DNA from 3 places in the Psychrobacillus sp. FSL W7-1493 genome. Region 3 is predicted to be linked to each of the others. Evidence: riboswitches for the same ligand, from Rfam matches in the RefSeq annotation. Region 3 holds a riboswitch; each other region holds the start of a gene.
The links. Region 3 has a riboswitch for S-adenosylmethionine ahead of MKX96_RS14730 (methionine ABC transporter ATP-binding protein). Riboswitches for the same ligand answer to the same signal wherever they lie in the genome.

Region 1 (10,296 bases), 570 kb from region 3:
CGGCTCGTTTTCAGTTCCTGGCATATAAGCAGGGTTTTTTACGAATACTGCCTCATAATCATTTTTGTGGGATAAGATGTAAGGCCCACTAGCATATAACGTATTGTTATAAGCAGCACCTTCTGTTACTGTATTTTGATCTCCGTAAGGAATATCTTTGTTTACATCGAAGGTAGCAACATCGTAAGTGTTGATGCTCTCCACTTGTTTTTTAGACACAATCCCTGCAGATTGATGAGCCAAATAATTTAAAACTTGTGGGAATGGATTAGTCGTTGTAATTTTAACTACTTGGTACTTTCCTTTAGCTGCATCTGCTTGTGTTTTATCTGTCACTAGCTCTGAAATTGCTGTATCAACATTATTTTCTAAAGCTTCCTTCACCGTAGTATCACTGCCTGATTGCTTCACATCAAGCTCTGAAAGATCTGATACAATTTCAATGTTTTCCATGCTTTCGTGTAAGCTAAATGTGCGATGATCTGGAACAGATTTACTGTCTTTTGCACGGTTCATCGAGAATACTACATCCTCTGCCCCTACACGTTCTCCAGTATCTACTGCTTTTTTATCTGTTACTGCCGCAAAGTTAATATCATCTCTTAGTAAGAAGTAATAATCTTTATTGCCATCTGCGATTGCATGGTTCAGTGAAAGAGAACCGTCAGAAACTACTTTATCATCGTCTGTTAAGTTAACTAAACGAACGTACATATTTGTATTTAGTGTATTAATAGAACCGTCATTTCCTTTTATAGGATCTAATGAGGTTAAGGATGCGATTCCCTGTTGCATGATCAGTGGTGCAGAATCTCGTTTAGAAGCATCTACAAAGTCAATTGTTTCCCATGCGATTGCACGAGATTTAGCCAATCTCACAGTATCCGCATTCAATACTTCTTTATTTACTCCTTGCGCTTTAAAAGAATTATATAACGGTGCAATATAAGCTTTTTCTAAGACGAGAAGATCCTCGAATTCTTTATAAGTTTTTGTGTATTCTTCTGGTGTTTCTGTGCTAGCCTCTTCGATTAGCTCATCTATTTTCTTGTCAGACATAATGCTGTTATCACCGTCTGTTTTGAAAAGCGCACGTACTGCATAGTCAGGGTTACCCGTTACAGTCGTCCAGCTAGATAAAGCTAAATCATAGTTTCCTGCATCTTTTTGCGCAGTGAAGCTACCGTAGTCTGGTTGAATATTTAATTTCACATCGAAGCCATTTTTGATTAACTGGTCACGTACAATATTCATGTCCGCTTCCCCAGTGCTCATCCCTAACAGCTCAATTACTACCTTACCCTGCTCTGTTTTAGAATCAGATTTGTCTGTTGCTTTATCTACGTCTGATTTTGTGTTTACACAACCTGCCAATATTAAAACTAGCGTTAACAATAAAGCTAATAATCCTTTTGTATTCTTCATTACATTTTCCTCCTTGTTGAGCTTGCTTTAATCCATTCTCGGATCAAATGCATCTCTAAGTCCATCGCCTAAAAAGTTAAAAGATAATACGAGACCTATAATTGCAAGGCCAGGTATAATCGCCAAATAGGAATTAGACTCTAAATAAGTACTACCTATTTTTAAAATATTGCCCCATTCAGGTATATGTGGCTCTACTCCAAGACCTAAGAAGCTCAAGCTACTCGTTGCAATTACTGCTGTACCTATTGTAAGTGTAGCTTTGACAATCATAGGTGCAAGGGAATTTGGAACAATTTGCTTAAAGATGATCGATAGATTGGAAGCCCCTAAAGCCCGGGCAGAATCTACATATTCGTAATTCGAGACCATCATCACATTCGCTCGCATTGTTCGAGCATATGTCGGAATAGAACCAACACTCAAAGCTAGTATAAGATTCGTAGTATTTGCTCCGAATGCTGCAATAATTGCAATGGCAAGTAATATCCCTGGAATTGCGTACAAAATATCAAGCAAACGCATAATGATGTTATCTGTACGTTTGCTGTAATATCCAGCCAATGCTCCTAATGCCCCTCCCACTATGAATGGTATTAACGTAGAAGCAAAGCCTACAATTAGAGAAATTCTCGCCCCGAAGATAATTCGAGAAAATACATCTCTGCCATAATTATCTGTACCGAACGGGTATTCCAGGCTTGGCGACTGAAGCAGTGCCTCATAGTTATTCTCTACTGCCATATCATAGTCAAAAGTAAAACGGCTAGAGACAGATAACGCGAACATAAGAACGATAAAGAACATTCCCAGTATAGCTGTAGAATTACGAGTGATTTTATCCCACATTGTGTTCCACTTCACTATTCGTGACAGACTGTTACTACGCGTTTTAATGATTAAGCTAACGCCAAGCAGTAAGTTGAAAATATTACCTGTCAACGAAGTGATAATTAATACAATCGCTAAGCCCTGCATCCACCCAGGCGCACCTTCATCACTGACATACCTAGCTACAGCCACCAAAGTAAACACTTGGATTATTAAAATGACGAGTAAAGCACCCATTGCGGGTAAAAAAGTGTCCGACACATATGGTTTAAAGAGATTCAATGCAGAAATAACTAGAATAAAAAGCTGGGTGAAAATCATCCAAATGCTGAATGTGTATTCTGGTGTTTTCTTCTCCTTGATCAAATTAAAACCGAATGATGCTATGAAGATATTACCAGTTAATAGAGCGGTTACTTGGACATAGCCAAGCCTTCTAGTAGCATTTTTTAAATGCCCTAAACTCAAAAGCTCTCGTTTCATTCTCCAGATTATAAAATACTGAAACGCTGTAAAAAATGCATATATAGCTAAAATACTACTAGCAATTGGCTTTAACGTACCCATGTCAAAATTAAAGCTATTAAACAATAAAACTATTGTCAGTAGAAGAGATAATACTCCAGCAAAGTTTGCCTGAGTATATTCTCGTGACAGCTTTAGTGCATGTTGTTTTTTAGATACCACTTTTACACCTACTTCTTACAGTTGCTTCATCTTAGATTTTATACGTGGATCAAAAAATGCATATAAAATGTCGATGAGCACGTTCACTAAGGAAATGGTTATTGCAATATAAATAACTCCACCCATAATGGCTGGGATATCGGGGATAAACTGTTTATCGACAATATAACTCCCAATACCACTAATATTGAATACTTTCTCTGTAACAGCTGCTCCACCTAGCATTCCGCCAAACAGTAGACCAATAACCGTAATGATTGGAATCATTGCATTTCCTATTGCATGCTTCCAAAGTACTTGGCGTTGGTTTAAGCCTTTCGCTTTTGCGGTAATTATATAATCCTCATTTATAATTTCTAAAACGGATGAACGTGTCATTCTCGCTACCGAAGCAGTAAGGCCTGTTCCGAGCACAACTACAGGCATAATAATGGACAAATAGTTTTGAGGACTATAGGTTGCTGGAAGCCATTGTAGCTTAATAGAAAAGTTCAAGATAAAGATAAGTCCCTGCCAAAAGTTGGGGATGGACAAGCCGATCAAAGCAATGAACATAAATGAATAATCTAAGAAAGAGTTTTGTCTTGTTGCAGATATAATTCCTACTGGTATCGCAATTACTACGGCCATCACTAAAGATAAGATAGCAATCATTAGCGTAACTGGAAACTTGTTTGCAATACTTGTTGCGACATCTTCATTTCCTGTAAAGGATGCTCCTAAATCAAATGTTACGATGCCTTTTACAGAGTTCCATAACTGATGTAAATAAGGTAAGTCTAACCCGTGCATTTGGTTGAATGCAGCAATCTGATCCTTCGTTGCACTTTCCCCTAAAAGATTGGCAGCTGGATCAAATGGTGACAGGTATAAAATAGTAAATACTAGAATGGAAACACCCGTTATCACAAAGATACTCATAATAAGTCTCTCAAAAATAAATTTACTGAACGCATTACTATATATACCTAACAAAAGGTACATCAATAAGCCTGGTATAAATGAAATAATGAGAAATGTTGTATTTTCTAACATACTTTGAAAATAGGATGTATAAGTAAGAGGCTTCGTGCCTTTTAACTGATGTATTTCTTCCATTTCAGTAGATACAAGCTTTTCTATTCGATCTTCTACTAGTTTATTTACTTCCGCCGTCATTTTTTCTTTATTAATTTTTTCATTAAAAAAGGTATGCTTTCGTTCATATTGTTCCTTATACTCTTTGTACAGTTCCTCTCGTACTCCCCTTGCCTCAAATGCAGACTTTAAATCGCTTTTTAAGGAAGAATGAGGATCCTTCTGTTTTTTTAAATAAAAGAGTATAAAAGTAATTATATGAACCGGCAAACCAAGTAAAAATAACAAAATACTATAGAAGGAATGATGTTGTAGTCTTCCGTAGGTAAAACTAAATGCGTTGGAAGAAAATTTTCTTCCCATACTAAATACCCCCTCTCTATATTGTATAAATCCGAGTGGTATAGTATAGTATAGATTCGAACTACCATTAAGTCAACGCAAATTATTTAGTCTATTTAGAGTAGGGTTAAATGCGCCACTAATGTGCGTGTTTAGTCTTCTTTTTTGTAGAAACCGCTCATATTACTTTAAATATACGCTCTCTAACAACAGAGCATGAATTATAAACAATACGAAGATTTCATTCAGATAGGTGGTTTTCATGGAAACTATTTTAAAAGTAGAGGATTTACAAATTTCCTTTTTAACAAATGATAATGAATTTGAGGCTGTTCGAGGGGTTAGTTTTGAAGTCAAAAAAGGAGAAACATTGGGCATAGTCGGAGAATCTGGAAGTGGAAAAAGCGTCACGGCCCGTTCCATTATGCGCCTTTTACCTTCTCCCCCTTCTTTCATGAAAAATGGTTCCATTGAGTTTTTAGGGGACCAACTTCACACAAAAACAGAGAAGGAAATGGAAGGTATTAGAGGAAAAGATATCAGTATGATTTTTCAGGATCCGATGACCTCTTTAAATCCAACCATTCGTATCGGCGTTCAAATAGCAGAAAGCCTTATTAAGCACCAAAAGCTCTCGAAAAAAGAGGGAAAGGCACAAGCAATTGAGCTACTCAAGCTTGTAGGAATTAAAAATAGTGAAGAACGTTATAACCAATATCCGCATGAGTTTTCTGGCGGTATGCGTCAAAGAGTTATGATTGCCATTGCTTTAGCGTGTAAGCCCACGCTACTTATAGCAGATGAGCCAACTACTGCGTTAGACGTGACCATTCAAGCTCAAATATTAAATTTAATGAAGGATATGCAGAAGCGCTTTGGGACCTCTATTATTTTAATCACTCATGACCTTGGAGTTGTCGCTGGAATGTGTGACCGGGTAGCAGTGATGAAAAATGGAGAAATCGTTGAAACAGGAACTACTGAAGAAATTTTTGCTAACCCAAAGCATGACTATACGAAAAAACTATTAAATGCCTTGCCTCGTTTAGACGAGAAGAAAAAGCCGAAGAAACCTCCTCTTCGTTCTATTGGATTAGAAAATGGAAAGCCGCTGCTAGAAGTTAAATCTTTAAAACAGCATTTTCAAGTAAGTCGCGGGAATGTCTTAAAAGCGGTCGACGATATTAGCTTCTTTATAAAGCCCGGAGAAACTCTTGGTCTTGTAGGAGAATCGGGCTCAGGTAAATCTACAACCGGTCGAGCGATTCTTCGATTACACGAGCCTACAGATGGAGATGTGCTATATCAAGGGATGGCCATTAATCGTTTAAGTAAAAATGAGCTCAAAACGATGCGTCGGCATATGCAGATCATCTTCCAGGACCCTTATTCTTCCTTAAATCCTCGATTAAAGGTACTAGACATTATTGGGCAGGCGTTAGATATTCATCGTCTAAGCAAAAATGCAGAGGAAAGAAAGAAACGAGTAGAGGAATTACTAGTATTGGTAGGCTTAGACCCCTCGCATGCATTACGTTATCCACATGAGTTTTCTGGAGGACAGCGACAACGTATAGGTATCGCTCGTGCACTTGCGGTTGAGCCAGATTTTATCGTCTGTGACGAACCTCTATCGGCTTTAGATGTTTCTATACAAGCACAGATTGTAGAGCTCCTGGAGGATTTACAGCACAGACTAGGCCTGACATACTTATTTATCGCACATGACCTGTCCATGGTAAAACATATAAGTGATCGTGTTGCTGTCATGTATTCTGGAAAAATTGTAGAGCTAGCAGAAAGTGAGGAGCTTTATACTAATCCACAGCACCCGTACACTAAGTCTCTCTTAGCAGCCATCCCAATCCCTGACCCAAAAGTAGAGGCCAAGAAAAAGCGTGTGCTCATGGAAGAGTCTAATGTTACTGACAAGTATCAATTAAAGAATTCTGAGCTTGTAGAGGTTTCTAACGGTCACTGGGTAGCTATCCCTAAGTAAGGTAACCCTTGAAATAGTTTAAAACCCATGTTAAACTTATTTTTATTATATTTAGACAATTTAATATTTTATTTCTTATCAAGAGAGACGGAGGGATTGGCCCTATGATGTCTCAGCAACCAGCCTTTTAGGTGTGGTGCTAAATCCAATAGACATTAAGTCTTGAAGATAAGAAGAATGACTTCAATATATATTGAGGGCTCTCTTCTTATGAAGCGAGCCCTCTTTTTATTTGATTTTATAGTCAGGATTACTAGCAACATAATATAAATAGAAGGTAGGAATTTAATATGACAAATCAATTACTTGTAAAAGCACCTTTCAAAGCAGATCATGTGGGAAGCTTCCTGAGACCGGAACGTTTAAAGCAAGCAAGGGCTCAATTTGAACAAAAAGAGATATCCTTAGAACAACTCACTCAAATTGAAAATGAAGAAATTATTAAACTCGTAGAAAAACAGAAGGAAGCTGGACTACTTTCAGTTACAGACGGAGAGTTTCGTCGAAAATGGTGGCATTTCGATTTTTTAAGCGGACTTGATGGCGTGGAATTTTATGAAACCGATCAAGGACTCTCCTTTAAAGGGGTGCAAACAAAAGCTCATGGTATTAAGGTGACAGGAAAAATTGGCTTTAGTACCCACTACATGATTGAGCATTTCAAGTTTTTAAAAGAAGCAGCTGGGGATGCTGTTGTAAAATTTACTATCCCTAGTCCGAACATGCTTTATTATCGAGCAGCCTTTGAGGAAGGGGTTTACAACAATGATGAGGAATTATTTTCTGACTTAATCACAGCTTATCAAGGCTTTATTCAAGCAATTTACGATGAGGGCTGTCGTTATCTTCAAATTGATGATACTTCATGGGCTACCTCCTTTTCCGAGGAAGGCCTCGTTTCCTTAAAGGACAGGGGGTTATCGCTTGAGCAAGCCTTATCCCTTTCTGCAATGGCTATTAATGAGTCTATTTCTAAAAGACCAGCTGATATGCTAGTGACCATGCATATTTGTCGGGGAAATTTCCGATCCACTTATATCACAAGCGGAAGCTATGAGTTAGTTTCAGAAACTATATTCGGTGGATTAAATGTGGATGGTTTATTTTTAGAATTTGACGATGAGCGCTCTGGTGGTTTTGAGCCTTTACGACATGTTAATAGAAAGGATTTAAATATTGTCCTAGGGCTGATCACCTCTAAGCATGGGGACCTAGAGGAAGAAGAATTAGTTAAAGCTCGCATCGAAGAAGCTACTAAATATGTACCAAAAGAACAGCTTTGCTTGAGTCCTCAATGTGGATTTTCTTCTACAGAGGAAGGAAACATATTAACTGAAGAGGAACAATGGGCAAAAATTCGCCATGTAGTCCAAATAGCAAAGGATGTTTGGAACTGACTTACCCACATGTGGATAAAGTAAGTAGAAATGTTTTTACATTTGCCTGTTAGGGTATCTATTTAAATAAGATATCAGTTCTATATAGGAGGAATGTATGATGAGTAAAGTTTATGAATATACAACAGATGATGTCGTAGAAGAAACCGGTAATTATACGTGTGAGTCTGGTACAACTAGAACCTTAGAAAAGGGTTCGAAATTCCCTTCTTGCCCCGATACAGAAGTAGTTACTTATTGGAAACGCTCTGAAAGTCATACCCATAGCTCAGGGCAGGAAGTATTTACATCTGGTCGCTATGTGGATGAAGATGGAGATGAAGCTTTTCTGGAGGCTGGCTCCACTTTTCCAAACTGCCCAAAAGCAGGAACCCCTACTACATGGTCCCATGCAGGATAACTAAGTTGCTGATACTTGTCTTATTTTAAAGACAGGTATCAGTTTTTATTATACTAAACAAACAGCGAGCAAGTATTACAGATAAGCCATCATAGCTGATTGGATTTCTGTAGTGGTGGCTTACCGAAATACGAAATCTTAGTTCTTTAAATCGTCTATGGACCTTTGCACCTTGTCTTCTTGCTCTTGTCGATATTTCCTTCTAGCTTCCTCTGAGACTAACATAGACTCATTAATCCCATTTTTTACTCCCCACTTGATAATAAAGTATAAAAGTATAGATAAACCTATTATCCATAAAAGCAATTGTCCCGTAGTCATTTTTAAAATCCCCCTTATTTATTGCGTACAACTACTAAATAGCTTGTGTTCACTACCAGTAAGACTAAGCACATTACTGCTATAGAAAAAATTTGAGATTGCTCGCTAAAGTAAGAAAATGCAACAGCTAAAATAATACCAGTGAGCATAAACAGGTTGAATAATTGATGCGATTTATAAAGTCCTTGTAAAGTCACGTACTTCTCCCCATCATCCATAGAGTCCATCAGCCGTTGCTCATAATCCTTTGAATGGATGCTCGGAAGGTTTCTTTCTGGATAACTTGTCTTTATAAAATTTGCACTAAACATTGGGGTTATCCAGCTAGCTAAGAACAAAAATATAAAACCAATTTGTAAAATTGTATTGTTTGTCATTAGAATAGAAACTGCAACCGCTAATATAGACAAGACTTGAGAAATATTAGCAGCTATGCCCAAATCAGCGACCTTTTTGTATTTGTACTCTTCCATTAAATCCTCTTGTTCCCCTTCAAATGTTTGGGAATTCACTGTTTTTATCTTCCCTATAAACACAAGACTGATTACTAAAAGAGTTAGGATCATAGCCAAAACAATATATAAAATCAGATTTACAGGATCGTCCCATGCTTCTCGAACCTCATCTTTACCCATCATGATAGCAAAAGTAATCGTAAAACCAGCTACCCCTCCAAGCAGTAAACTAACAATTGTTGTGAACACCTTTTTCATTATTCTTCCTCCCCTATTAAAAAGACATTTTCTACAGGGTCATTAAAAATTCTAGCTATACGAACCGCTATTAATATAGAAGGCATATATTCTTCTCGTTCTATTAAGCTAATAGTTTGCCTAGAAATTTTAGCTAACTTGGCTAGTTCTGTCTGATTGAGTCCATCTCTTGCTCTTAACTCCTTTAAACGACTTTTCACCATTACCCGCCTCCTCTTTTCCAATATATACAATTATAGTCATTTTGACAACTATAATTGTCAAAATGACTATAAAAAATGTCATGCGATTCAAATGTGTTTTCGTCTACAATTCTTTTGCAATTTCTTTTAGTTTATTTAAAACAAGCGCTTCCTCGTTTGCCACCTGTGCTGTAGCAACAACACCAGCCCCTCATTAGACGATGTGCTTAATATAAGTTACCACGGTTTCTTGTATGTATAAGAAGAATAACCATCCAGCAATCCCTAACAAGATGGAAACAAAAAGATGCAAAGAATTTTGTAATGCCAGATATACGATCAGTAGCATTACAGCGGTTGCTGGGAATCCCCATAGCACTCCTAAAGCGAACTTGCTAAGCGTAGAGGATTGCTCTCCTTGAACATACAGCCAAACAATACTTAGTAAGCTCACTAAAGGCAATGCTGCAATAATACCTCCATAGGTGGGAAATCTCCTGGAAATCTCCGTTACCATAGCTATAATAATAGCGGATATAATAACCTTCATTAAAATGTACATTTTTTAGCTACCTCACTTAAGGTTTGAAATGCTTTTTCAATTATTATTTTTTCTTCCTGCGAGAGTTGATTCATAATCTTCGATAACTTTTGATCATCCAAACTTGTGTTTCGATATAAAACATCTGCCCCTACTTCCGTTAAGCGAAGTATAACTCTTCTCTGGTCCTCTCCACTTTTCTCTTTAATTATATAATTTTTCTCAATTAGTCTTTTAATATGTTCTGACGCAGTATTATGTGAAATCTGCAAAACCTTTGCTACCTCATTAATTCCAGCATCCGAATGTTTATCCAGAAGTTGAAGTATTCGTACTGCTTGATGAGTAATTTTATCCACATGTGGATAATGTAAATAAAAA
Region 2 (10,296 bases), 710 kb from region 3:
AAACGCTTTCTGTCCTTAAGGGGAACAGAAAGCGCCTATTTAGGTTACTATTGCATTTTGTACATTGGACCTTGAGCAGTACCGTACGCGTTTAAGATTTGCTCCATAGTTTGTTCTTCGAAGCGAGGTACTTGATAATACCCATGCTTGTTTTGATAAATGGAAAGCTCGTAAGCCATCTCAATACAGTTAGGGATTGAATCCTGAAGGACTCTTCGCACAACTGGGTTAGTAGCTTCTAGCGCTGCAGGAACCTTACCAGCAGCTCCAGCTTTAGCAGAGCTTAACAAATAACCGGAGATCATTTCGTCATTTATCTCTGAAGCACTTTGGATAGGTTTTTTAGGTTGTGATGACGGTTTTAGACCATAAGTAAAATCATTTTGCGTGGCCATCTTATAAGATGCAGTGCGATGAGAAGGGTCTTTCCCAGTTTTAAAGCATTCCACCAGCATATTATACTCGTCTAAAGCAAAAGCATACTGACGGTCTAGAATGCTTAATAATTCCTGATCCTTCACGTGTGGACGTAAAATGGTGCTCAAGTTTAATGCACCGATTGCTGCAGACAATACCTCATGTACATCCATTAATTCGTGCGCACCATGATTAAAATGAGGTACAACCGTTTGCCCATTCATCGTTTCACTGTGATTTTGACTGTATGTGTTATCCAATCTATTCTCCTCCTCCATTAAGATGTATTGAAACATCTAAATTAGTGTGAACAGAACAAACAAAAATATGTATGCACGCTAAGTTAAAAGAAAGTGTTACAGGTGCCAGGCACCTGTAACACTTTTGAAATAAAATAACCGTGATTTTTAAGGATCACGATTATGCATGCATTTAGTTTTCGGTCGAAGCTACTAATGAGAACAGGAAACGATATAAAAACTGGTATGTTTCTTCTATTGTATAATTTGTGTCAAAATCGTCAATATAATTTAAAGGTAGATTGACTTCCCACAAGCCATCTCCAGCAGAGAACATGACACTGTAATTCATTGCTTTTCCATCAAAATGTTCATTCAAATATGCTTTTACTGCATCTCCATATTTTTTTTGAAGGGATAGTCCGAACATAGCTGTATATACTTCAAATACTTCATCGTACTCAAAGGCGATAGCGTCTACACTTAATGTTTCGAAATGAGGAGTCTCTAAGTACATAAACTCGTTCATTTTTTCTTTAAAATGAGTAATAGGAGTTTTTAAAAAGGCGTTAGATTCTTTTGAGATTAATTCCTCTGTTTCTTTAACGAATCTTTCAATGATGGCATTTTCAAATAGTTTGTCGCTTTCTATTACGGATATACTGGCAGTTTCCGATAAAAGTTCATTAGTTAGAGCATAGTCATGCTCTTCTTTTGTCAGTGAGATATGTTCTCCTGCAATTTCCGTGATTTTTTGAGTTAGTTTCTTTTTTATCATATATAATCGTTCCTTTCTTCATCTGCAATTACTTGTAAGTCGTATGCGTCAATACTAATTATAGGGTAGTTATTATTTTCTGCATAACTTTGAGCAAGTTTTTTTATAAATTTTGGTGAACCTTCATTTTCGTCATCATAAATGATTAACATGGCATCCGTATTTCTAATGAGAAATTTATTTTTTTCGATAAATTGCCACGGCGCTTCATAAGGCTTTTTTGTCACGCTCGTATGAAAATCAGCAAGTGCAATAAGCCTATGATAGTTTTCCTGCTTTTGCTCATTCCAATTTTTCTCTTGTTCCAGGAATGGTGTAATAATAGAATATTTTAACTGGGGAAATTCCTTTTTTAGCTCCACTACTAGCTCTGCTGCCCATGTCTCCACACCTAGCTGTCCACTAAGAATAACCCATTCCAGTCCTTCATCTAGGAGAGCACGCATTTGATTCTCAATCGCTTTTTTTATAATAGGAATTCCAGGATGGCTATCATTAAATATCCCTAATTCATGGGCTTTATACCCAGTTACCAAAAGTCTTTTAATCATTTTCTCTTCCTTTTCTTAAGTTATTGAGTAATGTGACCATATACTACATTTTCTCATAAACTAATATGAATGCAAAGAAGGGATGATGGAAGTTGAATGAAAGAAGTAGCGTGGAGTTTGTAAGTCCATTTGATGGTTATGTATTCCAAGCAGCAGAAAGTTTAATAGGCACTAATATTGCAGTGCAAACGACTAAAAATATCCTTCAAGGAAAATTGACAGCAGTCGCTCCAGATCATCTTGTCGTAAATGTAGGTGGAGTTCCTTTTTATGTACGTATACAAGCTATCGTTTGGATTTCTCCGAACATATCTAAATGAAAGGATGGTTGATTGTTTAATAGAGTAGATAAATTGTTGATTGAATTGCCCAATTTAGAATATGGAGATGCAAATGCGGCTTCCGCTGTGCAGGAGCTCTTAGGTGGAAAATTTGGTGAAATGTCGACACTTAACAACTATATGTATCAATCCTTTAACTTTCGTGGCAAAACTAAGCTAAAACCATTCTATGATTTGGTAGCCAGTATAACAGCGGAGGAATTTGGTCATGTGGAGCTCGTCTCCAATACGATAAATCTATTATATAAAGGAACTAGCTTCAGTGGAGAACCAGATGTGGCACCACTACAAGATGCCAAAAATATGCGAAACACTTATGCTTTTATAGCCAATGCTCAAACCTCCTTAGCCGGAGATTCAATGGGGAATCCTTGGAGAGGAGATTATGTATTTTCGAGTGGTAACCTAGTATTAGATCTTTTGCATAATTTCTTTTTGGAATGTGGTGCAAGAACCCATAAAATGAGAGTATATGAAATGACTGATCACCCAACTGCTAGGGAAATGATCGGATATTTATTAGTTCGCGGAGGGACGCATATTATCGCTTATGCAAAAGCCCTTGAAATAGCTACAGGTGTAGATGTAACTAAAATGTTGCCAATCCCTAACCTTGATAATCGTGCGTTTGATCAGGCACGAAAATACGAGGATTTAGGATATGGGAATGTACTTTTTACATGGAACAACGTAGGCGATTATAAAGACATTGATAAAATCTGGAAGGGTAAGAATCCTACAAGTGGGGACCAATTAATTGTGAAGGAAGGTAGTCCTAAAGGCTATAAAATTCCTGAATTAGAATCTCTCCCGGAAGAATTCGCTCCTGGTATCGGTCCAGAGGAATTCCAAGCCATTGCCAAACGATTAATGTCTAAAATGTAAACTGACATACAGTTAGGGAATAAGGATGCTTCAGAAAAACAAATGGCTAAAGGGTGTCATACATTGTATCGGCATTCTACCTTGAGCATACCGGTATGTCGAACAAAACTGGAACAAACATTATATAAAAATAAATAAATACTAATTTTTTCCTAAATGTGTTTGTACCATGTACCGATCATTTGATAGACACAAAAACCCCCATTTTCATAGAACGGGGGTTTTCATTATTTGTTTGATTGTTCATCTAATCTCGTTATTCTTTCGTAACCATCATGTGCTGGAGCTCTTTCATATTACGAACACCAGCCAAGGAGATAGAAACCTTTGTCTCTTGCAGGAGATTCTCTAGGACTCTTTCTACACCTAGTTGTCCTCCAGCAGCTAGCCCCCAAACGAAGGGGCGACCGATACATACAGCAGAGGCACCAAGAGCTAGAGCCTTTACAGCATCAGAGCCTCGTCTAATACCACTGTCAAATAAAACAGGAATTCTTCCATCAATAGCTTCTACAATACCAGGAAGTGCATCAATACTGGCAATAACGCCATCCAGTTGCCGTCCACCGTGGTTAGAGACAATGATGCCGTCTATTCCTTGTTCAACTGCTAGCTTGGCATCCTCTGGATGGAGGAGCCCTTTAATCAAAATTGGGAGGGAAACGTGGTTCCTTAGCTCAGCAATATCATTCCAGTTCAAGGTAGGATGATATATATTCTCCAAAATACTATCAACGATAACCTCCTGAGAATGCTCTGGTAAAGCAGCCATAAAAACAGGGTCTGAAGCATAATTACCTTGGCCAAAGCCGCGCTTTAAAGGAGAGAACTGGTTGCGAATATCTTCTTCTCGCCAACCGAGCATAACTGTGTCTACTGTCAGGACAATTGCTTCATAGCCGGCAGCTTCTGCACGTTTAGCCATACTAAACGCTATCTCTTTGTTAGATGACCAGTAGAGCTGGAACCATTTTGAGCTTCCGGGAGTTGCGGCAGCAATCTCTTCAATAGAAAAACTTGACACAGTACTTTGTATGTAAGGAAACTCATAATTAGCTGCAGCCTTTGCCACAGCAATTTCTCCATCTTCATGTGCAATTTTATTTACTCCAACTGGAGCGATGAAGAGGGGGTGAGGATAGGTTTTACCAAGTATTGTTACTTCGGTATTTAGGGTAGATACATCATTTAAAAATCGTGGAACGATTGAGTACTTCGAAAAACTATTTATATTTTTTCGATAGGTTTCTTCTCCACCAGCAGATGATCGAATATAACCAAAGGGACCAGCCTCTAATGTTTCTTTTGCAGCCTTCTCTAATTCGTTAAAGTCAATTGGATACTGTTCATTATTATCTATATTGCCTAATAGTAGGTCATTGTTTTTAGCGTTACTCAACGTATTCACCTCTCATGGAGTACTAGTTTAAAACTTTCTTTATACGAATGGATTTAATAATTAGTCCTTTTTTAATCTTGCAGCTAATCGGTTGCCGAGAGACTGAATGCCTTGAACTAAAATAATTAAGATCACAACTATGACATACATAACGTCCGTTTCATAACGTAAATGTCCATAACGATAAGCTAAATCTCCTAAACCACCAGCACCGACCATGCCAGCCATAGCAGTTGCTCCTATTAATCCAACCGTTGCAATTGTTAATCCTAATATGATAGATGGTCGTGCCTCTCGCAGCAGCACATGCCATATAATGAACCGTGTTTTAATCCCCATGGCTGTATAAGCTTCAATTACTCCATTTTGAACTTCCAAAAGGGCGGACTCCATCAGACGGGCGATGTAGGGCGCAGTATAAATAACTAGCGGAACGATAACACCTTTCACACCGATGGTCGTACCTACAAGGAATTTCGTAAATGGTAGGATAAAAAATAATAGAATGATAAATGGTATAGAACGAATAACATTTATGAGAAGGTTACTTAACTGGTATACGATTGCATTTTGTAATGCTTGCCCAGGTCTCGTTAAAACAATTAGTATACCTAAGGGAATACCGATTAGGATGGAGATTAATAAAGAAATCCCTACCATTTGGAAAGTTTCTATGGTGGCTTTTCCGATTAATGGGAGCCATTGATTGGTAAATTGTTCAATTCCACTCATGAGTGCACCTCCAAGTTTTCTGTTTCAACACCGCGTTCGTTTAGAAATTGGATTGCAGACTGAACTTGGTCCGGGTCTCCGACTAAATGGATGACAATATTACCCACAATCCCATTTTTCAACTCGATGATATTGGCGGTTAATATATTAGGCTGGACTTCAAATCTTTGGCTAACCTCTGCTAATAAGGGCTTACCAGTGCTCTCTCCAACGAAAGTTAAACGTGTAACAGCACCTGTTACATGGAGCTGAGAAATTAGAGACGGGGATAGATTTCGTTGACTGATTGTGCTTAAAAACTTCTTTGTAGTTGGATGCTTTGGCTTTGTAAAAAGGTTAATCGCAGTGTTTGCTTCTACAACTTCTCCTTTTTCCATTACATACACATGATCACATATTTTTTGAATGACATTCATCTCATGAGTGATTAGTAGAATAGTGATACCCAGCTCTTTATTTATTTTTAATAGCAAATCCAAAATGGAATCAGTAGTTTCAGGATCCAATGCACTTGTTGCTTCATCGCTTAATAGTACTTCGGGTTCCTGTGCAAGGGCTCTAGCTATTGCGACGCGTTGTTTTTGCCCTCCTGAAAGCTGGTTTGGATAGCTTTTATACTTATCAGATAAACCAACTATTTCTAAGTACTTTTCTACTCTACTTTTTACTTCTGTTTTATCATAGCCGAGTAGCTTTAATGGAATGGCAATATTATCATAAACAGTTGCTGTTTTTAGAAGGTTAAATCCTTGAAAGATCATTCCTATTTTATTTCGTACCATACGTAGCTTCGCTGGGGGGAGGGGGGTAATGTTATTGCCGTTTATGTATACTTTTCCGGATGTTGGTTTCTCTAAGAGATTAACACAGCGAATGAGCGTGCTTTTCCCTGCACCGCTATAGCCTATAACCCCATGAATTTCACCTTTTTTTACGTGTATGCTTACATTATTTACAGCCTTTACCGTACTACTTTTACTGTTGAATTCTTTGGTAATATTTTCTAAAACTATCATGAATGATCTTCCTTTCTAAAGAAACGCCGGCAGAGCTATACGCCTACGTTTTTCTTGATGTCTAGCTTCGGCGCCTTGCCCCTCGGGGTCAAATGGGAAAATACTCCGGTGGCTGTGGATCTGCCTCCTCGCATTTTCCCATTTGCCTGTCGGGGCAGGGATAGGCGCCTGTGCTTTTCTTGATGTCTAGCTTCGGCGCCTTGCCCCTCGGGGTCAAATGGGAAAATACTCCGGTGGCTGTGGACCTGCCTCCTCGCATTTTCCCATTTGCCTGTCGATTAGAGATAGGCGCCTACGCTTTTCTAATTTACCAACCTGCTAGTGCGGAGCCTTGGAATTCTTCTTCAATAAATTCTCTAACTTCGTCGGAATGGTATGCTTTAATGAATTTTTGGATGGCAGGATCATTTTCGTTTTCCTTACGAACAACAATATGGTTAACGTATGGGGAATCAGCTGACTCTAACAAAATTGATTCTTCTCCAGGGTTAATACCAGCTTCTAAAGCATAATTGGAATTGATTGCTGCAGCATCGACCTCACTAAGCTGTTTTACTATTTGCGCTGCCTCTAATTCAACGAATTCAAGGTTTTTAGGGTTTTCTTCAATGTCATGAATAGAAGCATTTCCTTTTTTACCTTCTTTCACTTTGATAAAACCATTTACTTCTAATATGTCTAAAGCTCGTGCACCTTGTGTTGGATCATTCGGTAGTCCAAAGGTAGCTCCATCTGGCAGTTCATCGAAGGATGTATACTTTTCAGAATAAACGCCCATTGGAAGTAAAATAGTCTCAGCGACTGGTACTAGCTCTGTATCATTATTTTCGTTAAATGAGTCAAGAAAAGGTAGAGTTTGATAACTGTTTGCGTCCAAGCTTCCTTCATCAAGGGCAGTGTTTGGAAGTATGAAATCTGAAAAAGCCTTAATCTCAATTTCTAGTCCATCACGTGCTGCAATTTCAGCAACAACCTCAGTAACTTGTTCATGTGGACCTGACGTAACGCCAACAACTAATTTATTTTCATCTAATGGTCCTGATGTAGCATCATCACCACAAGCCGAGAGCAACCCTGTTAATAAAACTCCTGATAACACTAAGCTAAATTTTTTCATTGTAATTCCTCCTGAATATGTATTAATAAAAACGAATAAATATAAAAGCCTCTCTTTCAAAAGAAAGAGAGGCACACAAATATGTATTGTCCTCTCTTATCTTCCAAAACAAAATGTTTTGCAGGATTTAGCACCTTTCTATACTTTTTTAGTATAGATGGTTGCCGAGCTTCAACGGGCCAGTCCCTCAGCTACTCTTGATAAGAGATAATAATCTATTAAGTTTTTCGTTTTTACTATAGAAAGAATTTACTACACTGCTCTATTGAAGTCAATAGATATTTTTATATTTTTATAATTGTTTAGAAAAATTCAAATAGAATATTATATAAATAATTATACAAAAGTGATTTATGTGGAAATACTAAGATGGGAGCATTTAAAAGGTTTACATTTAGCTTTACGCTTTATTTTCATGGTTATGTTAAAGGTAAGGGGTGATTTAAAATTCATATAAAAAGTGAGCTGGAAATGTATCTCCAAGCTCACTTTTTATGTGCATTTTTTTACTAAAGCCCCTTCGGTGACTATTTTAATTCAGTAATGCAAGTTTTGCTCTAGATGGAGTTTCATACTTTACAGTAACTCCATTTAACATGGTATTGTTTTGTACAATATAATACCCACCACCTAGACCATACATGGGAACATATCCATCAAGTGGTTGTTTAGCTGAATACACTCGGAATTCTTCGTTAGGCATTAATTGTCGGATAGGTTCAAGACCAGGTTCGCCACCATCAACACTATTAATTACTTTAAATAAAGTAGTTTCCTTAAGGATTGTAACCTTTCCGATTTGACCTGCTTTAAGTTCCGTTTTTCCCCACATAACTTTTGTAGAAGAATCTACTAATAATGCAAGTTTTGCTTTAGAAGGCGTTTCATACTTTAAAGCACTGTACATATTGACAAACAATCCGTCCCCTAGACCGTATTCTCCTCCGTATATATCTGTACGGAATGTATAGACACGATACTCTCCACCTGCTGGTAACACTTTTCCTCTAGAGCCATCCGCCTTATATGTTGCCACATCTGCGTAAAGTGTTACTTTACCAATCTGACCTTTTTTTAATTCCGTTTTCCCCCACATAACTTGTGTTGATGAAGCTTCTGATGTGATAGTGAAGGAAAATATCGCTACTAAAGTAAATACAATCGCTATAAAAATATTTTTTTTCATTTTTTACCTCCTACAATAATTAACCAATTGTAACATAAATTACATTCATATTTTGAAATAAATTAATATATAGGCTTTGAGTTCATTAAACTAGCCTCGAGCGTTAGTTTAAATACATTCTTTCACAAACTTTTTAATACCATTTTACATAAGTCTACCTTTGCCTTTAACATAGCCATTTTCATTTTAAATAACTTTTGCAAGAAGTTTTAAGTAAACTTTCAAAATAAAATACTGGTTATTTTAAAAACAGAAACTGATTTACTTGTTAAAAAAGCTGTAGCTTTTCTATTCTTTCTACAGCTTCGACGAGTCGATCCTCATCAACTAATAACCCCACCCGTACATAACCTTCTCCATGCTTACCGAAGCCGTTTCCAGCAGCGACTGCAACATCAGCTTTTTCTAAAAGAAGGTCTGCAAATTCCTCGCTAGTATAGCCATTTGGAACTGGAAGCCAAGCGAAGAAAGAGCCTTCTGGAGCTTTTACGTTCCAACCAATTTTTCTACATGCCTCTATGAAAATGTTTCTTCTTTTTTCATAAAGTGCTACTAATTCGTCTACACATTCTTGAGAGCCATTTAATGCTTCGGCTGCTGCAGACTGAACCGCAGGAAAGAGACTGACAAAGAGATGGTCTTGTATAATATTGATAGCTTCAATGATTTTAGAATTACCGACTGCAAAACCTACACGCCATCCAGCCATATTGTAGGTTTTAGAGAGTGTATACATTTCAATACCGATTTCCTTTGCGCCTTTTGCTTCTAAAAAGCTAACTGGTTTCTTTCCATCAAACCCAATACCTCCATACGCAAAGTCATGTACAACGGCTATACCATTTTCCTTCGCTAAATCTACCGTTTCTTGAAAAAATTCTGAAGTGGCAGAAGCTCCAGTTGGGTTATTAGGATAATTCAAATACATCAGTTTCGCAGCTTCTTTTTGTTCTGTAGAAAGCTGCTCGTAATCTGGAAGAAAACCATTTTCCTCTAATAGTGGCATTGTTTCAAATTGTACATTGGCTAGCCCAATACCTGATAAGTAATCTGGATAACCAGGGTCTGGAAGAAGCATTAACTCGTTATCATTCATCAAAGCTAAAGGTAGTTCAACCAAACCAATTTTAGTTCCAAATAAAATAGCGACTTCTGTATTAGGATCCAAATTTACGTTGTATTCGCGTGCATAAAAATCTACTGCTGCTTGCTTCAACTCATTTATTCCTCTGAATGGAGAATATTTGTGAGATTGAGGGTTTTTAGCAGCACTTGATAATGCTTTTACAATATGATCCGGTGTAGGCTGGTCGGGATTACCTTGTCCAAGATTTATTACATCTCTTCCTTCTGCCACAGCCTTTGCAACTTTTTGTACTAATGTTGCAAAAAACTGGGGAGGAAGATTTTTTAAACGATCAGAAAATTCCATGGGCAATACCTCTTTTTCTAAATAGTTGCATATATTAGTCAAATCTTATAACCTTTTTAGTATTATGTCTAGAGGTGGTGTCGGTATGAAAATTGCTTGTGTTCAGTTAGATATAGCATTTGGTAATCCTAAAGAAAATTTTGAAAACGTTGAAAAGAAGATTAGAGAGGCTGCAAAGCAAGAAGCTAAACTAATCATTTTAC
Region 3 (10,296 bases):
AGTAGATCAACTAGAAGTTGAACAAGCTAAACTTCTGGAAGACAAAGAACAAATGGAAACAGAATATGAAGAAGTTTTAAACCTAGATAAAGCGATTCAAGATAAAATTGTTGCAGAGCAAAAGCGTCAAGCAGAAATAGCTAGAAAAGCAGCAGAAGAGAAAAAGAAAAAAGCGGCTGCAGAACGTCAACGTCAGCAAGCTGCTAGCGGATCTTCAACTGCAATTCCTGCCGTTTCAGCTGGTAACTGGACTAAACCTGCATCAGGAAGCTTTACCTCTGGTTATGGATACAGAATGCATCCGATTTACGGTAAAGGAAAAATGCATTATGGTATAGATATTGCCAACAGTACTGGGACACCAGTATTATCGGCTGCTGATGGAGTCGTATCGTATGCATCACCTTTAAGCACATACGGTAATGTAATTATGGTGACTCATTCTATTGATGGTCAAACTTTCACTTCATTATATGCTCATTTAAGCAGTATAGGTGTAGGAGTTGGACAAGTTGTCTCTAAAGGTCAACGTATCGGAGCAATCGGAACTACAGGTAATTCCACTGGACCACATCTTCACTTTGAAATCCATTTAGGATATTGGGAAGGTATGGCTGGTAACTCAGTGAATCCATTGAGATACATTTCTCTATAAAATAACAGCAAAATGAGGCATTCAATTATTATATAATTGGATGCCTATTTTTTTAGAATGAGAGAATTTAATAGAAGTCTTTTTTTGTACACATTTGGAAAAAACATAAGCTATCGAATAGTATCTATTAGGATTTATGCATATAATTAAAATAATAATATTTTATAAGTAAAGTGGAGGTTAAGTGTGAAAAAAATAATTGGATTACTAGTTATAGGTTTCTTAATAGCGATTGCTACTATATCATTTGTAAAAAATAATATTGATGAAAAGGAAGATCCTTTTGAAGGTGAGCAAATGGGAACAGATATGGCTGAAAACCCAGCAAACAAAGGGACTGGTAAAGGAGATAGTGCGCCAGACTTCACTTTAACCACATTGGATGGTAAAGAAGTTTCGTTATCTGATTATAAAGGGAAAAAAGTAGTATTAAATTTTTGGACATCGTGGTGTCCACCTTGTAAAGCAGAAATGCCACATATGCAAAATTATTATGAAGATATGACCGAAGAAGATAATGTAGAAATCTTAGCAGTAAACCTCACTAACAAGGATAACGGATTAGACGAGGTGTCTTCCTTTATAGAAGATTATGGTCTAACATTTCCAATACCTATGGATGAAGAAGGGCAAGTGGGAAATGCTTATAAGATCATCTCTATTCCAACAACCTACATGATTGATACGAGTGGTATCATTCAAAATATAATAGTAGGTCCTATGGATGAGCAAATGATGATAGATTATGTCGATAAACTAAAATAAGAATCTGATTTTTGGGCAAGTATTAAACTTCGTTTTCCTCACATATATTAGTGGAAAACTAGGAGGTTGAACTTGCGCAAAAATCGGATTATTTTATTTGGATTCATTTTAGCCATTGTGTTGGTATTAGGGTATTTATGGATGTCTGGAAAATCGTCAGAGTCCGAGAAAAGTAACGTTAGTAGTAGTCAAGTGATTGATGAAGCGTATCAGTTAATAAAAAAAGAGGCAGTTTTCTCGAAGAATGAAAAGTTATTAGTAGAGGGTGCAATTAGAGGCATGGCTGAAGCTTTAGAAGATCCACATTCTTCGTATTTAACGAAAGAGGAAGCGGAGACGCAAGAATCTTCTTTAGCTGAGGAACGGGTTGGTATTGGTGTAGAAATTATGAATTCTGGCGGTAAGTTTATTGTTGTGGCTCCCATTAAAGACTCTCCAGCTTACAAAGCAGGTTTGAAGCCTCAGGATGAAATCGTGCGGGTGAACAGTGAACGAGTAGATGGGAAATCTATGGCTGAATTAGTTCGATTATTAAGTGGTGACAAAGGCAGTAGTCTTAAAATGACGATATATCGTCCAAGCGAAAATCGTCATGTAGAGTTACATATGAAACGAGAGACAATCGCGTTGCATACTGTTTCCAGTGAAGTACTAGAGGTTGATGGAAAATCTATCGGTATTGTTACTATCACAATTTTCGGAGAGAAAACGGCAGAAGAGTGGGAAAAACAAACAAAAGCGTTAGTCGAGCGAGGAATAAACGGACTAGTTGTGGATGTCCGAGGTAATCCTGGAGGTTATTTATTTAGCGTTTCTTCTATTATAGGAACCCTTCTACAAAATGGAAGTACATTTGCTTACATGCAAGATGCTAAAGGTGTTTTAGAAACGTTGAATACGGTAAATAAGGATACCCCTTATCTGAACAAGCTACCAGTTGTTTTATTGCAAAATGGAGGTAGCGCATCTGCAAGTGAAGTTTTGGCCGGAGCATTAAAAGATAATAATCGTGCCATGATCGTAGGAGAAACAAGCTTTGGTAAAGGTACTGTTCAAGAAACCCATCCTTTGTCTAATGGCGGAAAGTTAAAAATCTCTACCCATAAGTGGTTAACTCCAAAGCAACAATGGATTCATCATAAGGGGATAGAGGCAGATTTGAAGGTAGAGCAGGATGAGTTATTCAATACAGATATTAAATATTATCATGGTGAGTTCCACCAAGGAGATTATGGAGATGAAATTAAGTACGTACAACAAATTCTTAGTGGATTAGGCTACAACATATCACGCAAGGACGGTTATTTTGATGAAGCTACTGTTGAAGCCATAGATAAATATAGAGAGCAAAATAAACTAGAAATTAATTCGAAGCTAGATGAGACGTTCTTTCAGGATTTAACGAACACAATTAATGAGTATAAGGCGCGCAAAGAGAATGATCAGCAGCTTCAAATGGGTGTAAGTTATATAATTCACACCTTAAATAAGTAACTTGAGACAATAAACCTATACGGAAGTTCTCCTCGTTTGTTACAATAATAGGAAGACTATGTTGTAAGCGAGGAGGATTCGTATGGTACAAGAAATATTAATAGAATTGGCAAAAGGGATTGGACGTTTCTTCCTTCATCCAGCTGTTTATATAACACTTCTTTTTTCTGTATTAATCGGATACTTTCGGGTGAAGAGAGAGAGAAAACAATTTCGAGCGAGAATACTTTGGGGTTGGACAGAGGCCAAGCATTTTTTGCTAGATGGTTATGTATGGGCAATTATTATATCTGTAATTAGTGTGGCGGTTGGATTGGTTATACCGTCCAGTTGGTTAATGGTTTATAGTGTATGGATGATTTTATTTGTTCTACTCTTTATGTATCAGGCCGGTTCTGCAATTTATGCAATTGCCTTAGCGGTAGCTACTTTTTATATCATGTTTTTCTATGATTGGTCTTATGAAATATTTTCATGGGAGATTGTTGGACAAGATATAGATGGACAAGTCATTGTTCCAATTGCTATTTTAGCAGGTTTATTGCTGATAGCAGAGGGTTATATTATCCAAAAGCATGGAGCGACAAATGCTTCGCCTAGATTGGTTAAAACGGCAAGAGGCAGCGAGGCAATGGAATATGTTACTAAACGACTTTGGTTGTTACCGATTCTATTAGTCATACCTGGAGATGTTATACATACATATCTACCGTTTTGGCCACAGTTTACTTTAGGAGAGTCTACATTTTCTTTAATATTGTTCCCTTTTGTAATAGGCTTTCAACAAAAAAGCAGACATTCGCTGGCAGAGAATTTTTTCCCTATGTACGGAAAAAAGGTGTGGCAATTAGGAATAATCGTGACAGTTGTAGCAGCGGTAGGCTATATAGAACCACTTATCAGTCTAATAGCTTTGGCGTTGGGAGTAATAGGAAGACTAGTAATATCCTTTGTTGAGTATAGAAGAGAGCGTAATGGCTCCTTTGCTGTGTCTCCGCAATCAAATGGGGTAATGATTGCTGGTGTGCTTTCCGACTCTCCAGCAGAAAAGATGGGCTTAAAAATTGGAGAATGTATAGTTAAAGTAAACGGACAAAAAGTAACAGATGAGCAAGAGCTTTATGAAGCTGTTCAAATCAATGCAGCCCATTGTAGATTAGAAGTATTGGATCATAATGGAGAGCTTCGATTGAGACAGCATGTTTTGTTTAGACATGACCATTACAGACTAGGATTAATCTTAGTAAGGTAGGAGAAACAATGGAAACTTTATCTATACCAACACAAGTGATACTTGCGATTGTTGCACCTGCTTTGTTAGTTGTGCTATTTACTCGAATTACCTTTAATCGATATGTGGCCTTGCTACTAACAGTCGCTCTCTTCGCAGCATCTGTGTATGCAGGCTATACTCATCGTTGGTGGATTTATATATTAGATGCTGCATCTCTGACATTTGGATTTTGGTATGCTAGCTATATGAAAGCGCGCGACAAAAAATCCGCCCCATAAAGGGCGGATTTTTTTTTACCTATCGACTGATGGAAATTAATAGTTTAGTAGACTTCCTCAAACAGGGGGGGGCAAGAGGAAGTCAATTGGTAAAGTGAGATACTTGGATTGGTGCAACACTTCAAGCCGTAAGTGCAACACTTTCCCATTTAGCGCAACACTTCGGGTAAAATGCGCAACACTTGAAGTCATTCCCGCAACACTTTGCCCATGTACAATACTTTCAGCGGCTACTGCAACACTTCTACCCAAATGCCAAAACTTCACCATTTAACCATAGGCTATCATTCAGCGAATCAGGTATTCATCTCAATCTTGCTTCTTAGCTAGCGCTTCTTCATATTCCTTTCGTACGTTGTGAAGCAGTTCAGCATCAGTTAGGATGCGATAGCCGGTATTGGCTAGAGCCTTAGCTCCCTTAATTAGTGCTTCGTCGCCAAGCTGGGATTTGGCAGCTTCACGGAACTCGATGGTGTGACCTACTAAATCATCTGGACCAATTTTAATATGTGGATGGGCAGTAGGGACAGCATAGCTGATGTTGCCAGCGTCTGTTGATCCTTTGCCTTTTCGTTTTTCTGTATGGACAAACTCTCCTACTGCCTCAAGCTCTTCATGAAGAATTTCATCTAATTTAGAATTTAATACAAAGTCCTGAACCTCGTTTTGGAATCGCTCAATTCGTACGGAGGCTCCTGTTGCAAGTGCTGCGCCATTTGCAATAGCATGGACTTTTTCTGCTACTTCCTCTGTTTTCTTCCAGCTTTCTGCTCGGATATAGAAGCGAGCAGAAGCGTAGTCAGGAATAATGTTTGGAGCATCTCCACCGTGGGTGATGATTCCGTGGATACGTACATTGCTTGGAAGCTGCTGACGAAGGGCATTAATGCCATTGAATAAAAGAATGACAGCGTCTAAAGCGTTTATTCCTTTCTCTGGAGATCCAGATGCATGTGCTGCTTTCCCATGAAAATGAAAATCTAATGGATCCACAGCCAGTGTTTCACCAGTTAAAGAAGTCTTACCAGAAGGGTGAATCATTAGTGCAACATCAACATCCTTAAGGAAACCGTGTTTTACAAAACTTCCTTTTGCACTTCCATTTGGTCCACCTTCCTCAGCGGGAGTCCCAAGAACGACTACGTTTCCTCCTGTAAGAGGGAGGGCCTCTGCTAAGGCAATTCCAGCTGCAACGCTCGTTGTTCCGATAATATTATGCCCGCATGCGTGACCTAGTCCTGGAAGGGCATCATACTCTGCAAGGTAAGCTACGGTTGGCCCTTCTTTTGCTCCCTTTTTTATAGCGTAGAAGGATGTTTCATGGCCTGCAACGGAAGTAGTTACCTCGAAGCCGGCGTCACGTAGTAGCTTTACATGTTTTGCACTAGCGAAGAACTCCTGGTTGCCGATTTCAGGATTATTATGGATTTCCTGACTGACCTGCACGTATAATTCTTTGTTTTCCTCAATTGACTTTAACAATAATTCCTTTGGTTCTTTTACAATACTCATCTGTATTCCTCCTATTTTTATTTGATTAGATCTTCAAATGTTTTATCTAGTTGTTCTTGCGTTAAAATAACTAAAGCGGATCCGCCTTTTGTATCCTCGGTGATAACTTTTTGGATATCTTCTTCTTGATATAATTCGACAATACGTGTGTATGTTTCGTTATTTTTATCTTCTCCACGGGCTACTATTGTGTTGACATAAGGATAGATGGATTCATCCTTTCCTTCTTCTTTATATATAGGGTCCTCACCAGGTGAGAAGCCAGCCTGACCAGCAACGCCGTTATTGATGATAGAAGCAGTAACGTCCGGCAACACTCGTGGTGTTTGTTGGGCAACCATCGGAATAATATCTAAGTTCAATGGGTTTTCGACAATGCCGCTTGGATCTCCAAAAAGCCCGAAGCTATCTGAAAGGGTGATTAAATCAGCAGACTCTAACAAACGAAGTGCACGAGCCTGGTTAGATGGGTCATCTGGAATAGCAATTTTATCGCCTTTTTTGATTTCACTAATGTCTTTAATTTTTTCCGAATAAACGCCAAGAGGAGCAAACATGGTTGAACCAATTGGAACAAGGTCATTTCCACTTTCCTTTACGTATTGGGATAGGAAGGAAATATGTTGGAAGGCATTTAAATCGATATCTCCCTGTGCTAAGGCATTATTGGGTAAAGTGTAGTCTGCAAACTCTATTAACTCGATTTCAATACCTTCATTTGCTGCTTTCTCCTTTAATATTGGCCACTGGGCACCATCTGAGCCATTCACACCAATTTTCACTTTAACTGTATCTTTGTCTGAAGCAGCTGAAGAGTCGTTACAAGCTGCTAAGACTATTGCTGCCAAAAGAGCAATTACTAATAAACTAATTTTTTTCATATCTATTCTCCTTATCGTCTGATGAATTTTTTTGATAATGCATTACCTAACCACTGGGCAAGCTGAACTAATACGATGAGTATAACGACGGTTACGAGCATGACACTTCCATCGAAACGCTGATATCCATAGGTCATTGCTATATGGCCTAGTCCGCCTCCACCGACTGTTCCTGCCACAGCAGAAAAGTCTATTAAGCTAACAGTTATAAAGGTTAAGCCGAGAATAAGAGGTCCTAGAGCTTCAGGTATTAAAACGGTAAATATAATTCGTAATGGACTTGCACCCATCGCTTGCGCTGCTTCTATCACCCCGGGATCAATGCTAACTAAGTTATTTTCCACAACTCGAGCTATAGAAAAGCTGGCGACAATGGTCATTGGGAAAATGGCGGCTGCAGTTCCAATAGTTGTTCCCATTACAAATCTAGTGAGCTGAGAGATGGCCACTAAAAAGATGATAAAGGGGATTGGTCGAATAATATTGATTAATATGTTCAACACTTGAAAAACAATTTTGTTTTCTAAAATGTTTCTTTCTCGTGTTACGAATAATAGAAGACCAATCGTTATTCCTAAAATAGAACCAAATACTAAAGTGGCAATAACCATAATAATGGTTTCCCCAGTAGCTTCTACAATCCTTGGCCAGAAAGTACTCCAATCAACTTTCATGCTTTGCCACCTCCTGAATGTCAACGATTGTCTCTAGCTCATTAATGGCACTTTGTATTGCCACCGTGTCGCCTTCAAAAGACACGATTAAATCTCCAAAAAGCCTTTCCTGTAACTCTCGTATAGAACCATAAACAATATTGAAATGAATGCGATGCTTCTGAGTTATTTGAGATAAAATGGCTTTATTTGTTACGTCGCCCTTGAAGATTACTCGATAAAAGCCGTTGCCTCCTCGAGAACGCCAATCCTCTAAAATTTGTGGAGAAGGTAGATCCTGTTGTACAGATCGTATAAAGCGCTGAGAGGTAAGATGCTGTGGATCAGTAAATACATCGAATACGTCTCCTGATTCAATAACCTCTCCATTTTCCATTACAGCTACTCGATCGCAAATGGACTGAATGACGTGCATTTCATGTGTGATTAACAAAATGGTAATTCCAAATTCCTTATTCACCTTTTTAAGTAAGCGAAGAATTTCTGCAGTAGTTTCGGGATCCAATGCAGAAGTTGCTTCATCGCAAATGAGAATATCAGGTGATGTTGCAAGAGCTCGAGCAATGCCAACGCGCTGTTTTTGTCCACCAGACAACTGGCTTGGATAATCTTTCTCTTTATCAGAAAGCCCGACAAAGCTAAGAAGTTCATTCACCCTTTTTGTAATTTCATTTTTACTCAAGCCCGCTAGCTTTAGAGGGTAAGCTATATTTCCGCCAACTGTTCGAGAGTGGAACAAGTTAAAGTTTTGAAAAATCATTCCAATATTTCTTCGTCTTGCTCGTAACTGTTTGGAAGTCAATGATTTAACATCGATATTCTGAATAAATACAGAGCCTGCAGAAGGACGTTCCAGCATATTAACTAGTCGGAGCAGCGTACTCTTTCCCGCACCACTAAATCCTATGATGCCAAATATCTCACCTTCTTTTATTTTTAGAGAAACATCTTTTACTGCATGCACCTCCCGCTTGCCAAGACGAAAGGTCTTGGAAACATTTTTAAACTCGATCATTCAAATTACCTCCTCATACATCATTGGTTCGTTACAGACAAAAGATAGTCATCTACCTTTCTATCACGAGAAAAAGAGAGCTTCCTTGTTCTTATCTAAAAATGATAAGAAAAAGAAAGCTCTCCAGAATTTACGAAAAAGCCAACTTTTCTCATCTTTCAAGCATTGCGCTTGCAGGAGTTGGCACAGTATTCAAAGATTTGAACCTGTTGCCGAAACGTCATAGGGCCTGATCCCTCGGTTTCTCTAGATAAGAAAGTGATGTGCTATTTAATTGTTGTAAGAATTGTTTTAAACTTTAAACAATAAAAACATAACAGTCAAGAGGTTTTCAAAATTAGGGTAATTTGAACTATAATATGCAATATTTAAATTACAAATTTATTAAAGTCACGGACAATTAAGAGAGAATTATTAAAAATATAAAGTTTTGTACTCTACGAGGAGGCATTCGTCGGTGAACGATAAGCTATCAGACGTCGCTGCCACTCTATCATAATTCGTAAAATGCATGTTTAATAAAATGAATTTTTTGAAGAAATTAACCCCTTTATATAAAGAGGCTATAAACTGCTAAAAAACCAACTGTTCCAAGGACTACTACCATCACATTTTGAAATAAAAAGGCGAGAGTAAAAGCAATGATTGCACCTATAAAACCAAATAAAATATCGCCTTCTTGTATGTATAAAACTGCTGGAAATATTAATGCCCCTAAAACAGCAAAAGGGATATTACGTAATATACCTGAAATAACAGGTGGCAGTTCCTTGCCTTCTAAAAATGTTAAAGGAAATGCTCGAGGAATGTAAGTAACAACTGCCATACCAAAAAGCATCCACCAATACCAACTACCCAATTTATAACACTCCTTTTGGCAAGCTTTTTTGTTTTCTTGCATAGATGATTTCAACTAGAATAGAAGAAGCAAGTGTTGCGACTAATATAGCCCATCCAGTAGAAAGTAAGCTAGTCCAGTAAAAAAAAGCATTAATCACAGCAGAAATGAGGGCTAGCATGACTACTTTTCGGTTATCCTTCATAGACGGGACTAGTAATCCTATGAACATGGCATATAAAGCTATAGCCATCGCTGCTTTTAAAAAAGCAGGGAGGTTTGCACCAATCGCATGACCAATTGCAGTGAAGACAACCCAGCTACTATAGGCAATAATCACGACACCAAATGCAAACGGGGTGGAAATTTTCTCGCCTTTTTTAGTAGCAAGAACCGAAAAGGCTTCGTCCGTTATCCCAAATGCATAAATTCCTTTTATCCATCGTTTCTCGCTTTGCATCTTTTCATTGAGTGATGCCGTCATAAGAAAGTGACGGATATTTACTACAAAAGTATTTAATACAATTAATATAGGGTCTACCCCTTTTGTAATAAGCGTTAAGGACATATATTGGGCTGCTCCAGCGTAGACAAATATGCTCATGGCGGTTGCCTCCAGAAGAGACAATCCTGAGGTTTTTGCTAATAGGCCAAAGGTGAGAGCTACGGGAAAATAACCAATAGCGATACTTAGTCCATCCCGCATCCCGCTAGCGAAAGATCTATTCACAAAATATTCACATCCTTTTTACATAATGAAAAAATTATACTATAAGAATATAGTTTTATGTATACAATAAAAGGGGAAAGTATAAATATACATAGGCGGAGGAGAGAGACATGCCAGATTGGTTATCGTTTGAGACACTTACTGATTTAACAAAAGAATATCGGACACTTGGCCCGATTATCGGCATTTTTCTGCCCTTTCTGGAAGCCTTTCTGCCATT

Region 1: it holds a riboswitch for S-adenosylmethionine, as region 3 does, so the genes downstream of both, MKX96_RS17240 (5-methyltetrahydropteroyltriglutamate--homocysteine S-methyltransferase) here and MKX96_RS14730 (methionine ABC transporter ATP-binding protein) in region 3, are expected to answer to the same signal.
Region 2: it holds a riboswitch for S-adenosylmethionine, as region 3 does, so the genes downstream of both, MKX96_RS11170 (MetQ/NlpA family ABC transporter substrate-binding protein) here and MKX96_RS14730 (methionine ABC transporter ATP-binding protein) in region 3, are expected to answer to the same signal.

Annotation. Positions count from the first base shown of each region.
Region 1 is NZ_JBBOSB010000001.1:3,479,800-3,490,095, forward strand. Features, by position in the region: gene MKX96_RS17220 (ABC transporter substrate-binding protein) at 1-1,425, opposite strand, end outside; gene MKX96_RS17225 (ABC transporter permease) at 1,453-2,943, opposite strand; gene MKX96_RS17230 (ABC transporter permease) at 2,959-4,383, opposite strand; gene MKX96_RS17235 (ABC transporter ATP-binding protein) at 4,625-6,361, shown strand; SAM riboswitch class I at 6,434-6,536, shown strand; gene MKX96_RS17240 (5-methyltetrahydropteroyltriglutamate--homocysteine S-methyltransferase) at 6,652-7,758, shown strand; gene MKX96_RS17245 (hypothetical protein) at 7,859-8,158, shown strand; gene MKX96_RS17250 (DUF6019 family protein) at 8,297-8,479, opposite strand; gene MKX96_RS17255 (DUF3169 family protein) at 8,494-9,192, opposite strand; gene MKX96_RS17260 (helix-turn-helix transcriptional regulator) at 9,192-9,392, opposite strand; gene MKX96_RS17265 (DUF3147 family protein) at 9,589-9,936, opposite strand; gene MKX96_RS17270 (MarR family winged helix-turn-helix transcriptional regulator) at 9,924-10,296, opposite strand, start outside.
Region 2 is NZ_JBBOSB010000001.1:2,198,074-2,208,369, reverse strand. Features, by position in the region: gene MKX96_RS11210 (spore coat protein) at 48-641, opposite strand; gene MKX96_RS11205 (branched-chain amino acid aminotransferase) at 850-1,434, opposite strand; gene MKX96_RS11200 (SLOG family protein) at 1,431-1,985, opposite strand; gene MKX96_RS11195 (YuzF family protein) at 2,078-2,305, shown strand; gene MKX96_RS11190 (manganese catalase family protein) at 2,318-3,211, shown strand; gene MKX96_RS11185 (alpha-hydroxy-acid oxidizing protein) at 3,468-4,610, opposite strand; gene MKX96_RS11180 (methionine ABC transporter permease) at 4,671-5,342, opposite strand; gene MKX96_RS11175 (methionine ABC transporter ATP-binding protein) at 5,339-6,358, opposite strand; gene MKX96_RS11170 (MetQ/NlpA family ABC transporter substrate-binding protein) at 6,666-7,475, opposite strand; SAM riboswitch class I at 7,569-7,682, opposite strand; gene MKX96_RS11165 (hypothetical protein) at 8,008-8,661, opposite strand; gene MKX96_RS11160 (pyridoxal phosphate-dependent aminotransferase) at 8,930-10,093, opposite strand; gene MKX96_RS11155 (carbon-nitrogen family hydrolase) at 10,179-10,296, shown strand, end outside.
Region 3 is NZ_JBBOSB010000001.1:2,910,307-2,920,602, reverse strand. Features, by position in the region: gene MKX96_RS14770 (murein hydrolase activator EnvC family protein) at 1-655, shown strand, start outside; gene MKX96_RS14765 (redoxin domain-containing protein) at 842-1,420, shown strand; gene MKX96_RS14760 (S41 family peptidase) at 1,493-2,914, shown strand; gene MKX96_RS14755 (PDZ domain-containing protein) at 2,997-4,166, shown strand; gene MKX96_RS14750 (CsbA family protein) at 4,175-4,426, shown strand; gene MKX96_RS14745 (M20 family metallopeptidase) at 4,736-5,938, opposite strand; gene MKX96_RS14740 (MetQ/NlpA family ABC transporter substrate-binding protein) at 5,956-6,819, opposite strand; gene MKX96_RS14735 (methionine ABC transporter permease) at 6,831-7,493, opposite strand; gene MKX96_RS14730 (methionine ABC transporter ATP-binding protein) at 7,483-8,508, opposite strand; SAM riboswitch class I at 8,657-8,765, opposite strand; gene MKX96_RS14725 (AzlD domain-containing protein) at 9,059-9,367, opposite strand; gene MKX96_RS14720 (AzlC family ABC transporter permease) at 9,369-10,052, opposite strand; gene MKX96_RS14715 (TVP38/TMEM64 family protein) at 10,187-10,296, shown strand, end outside.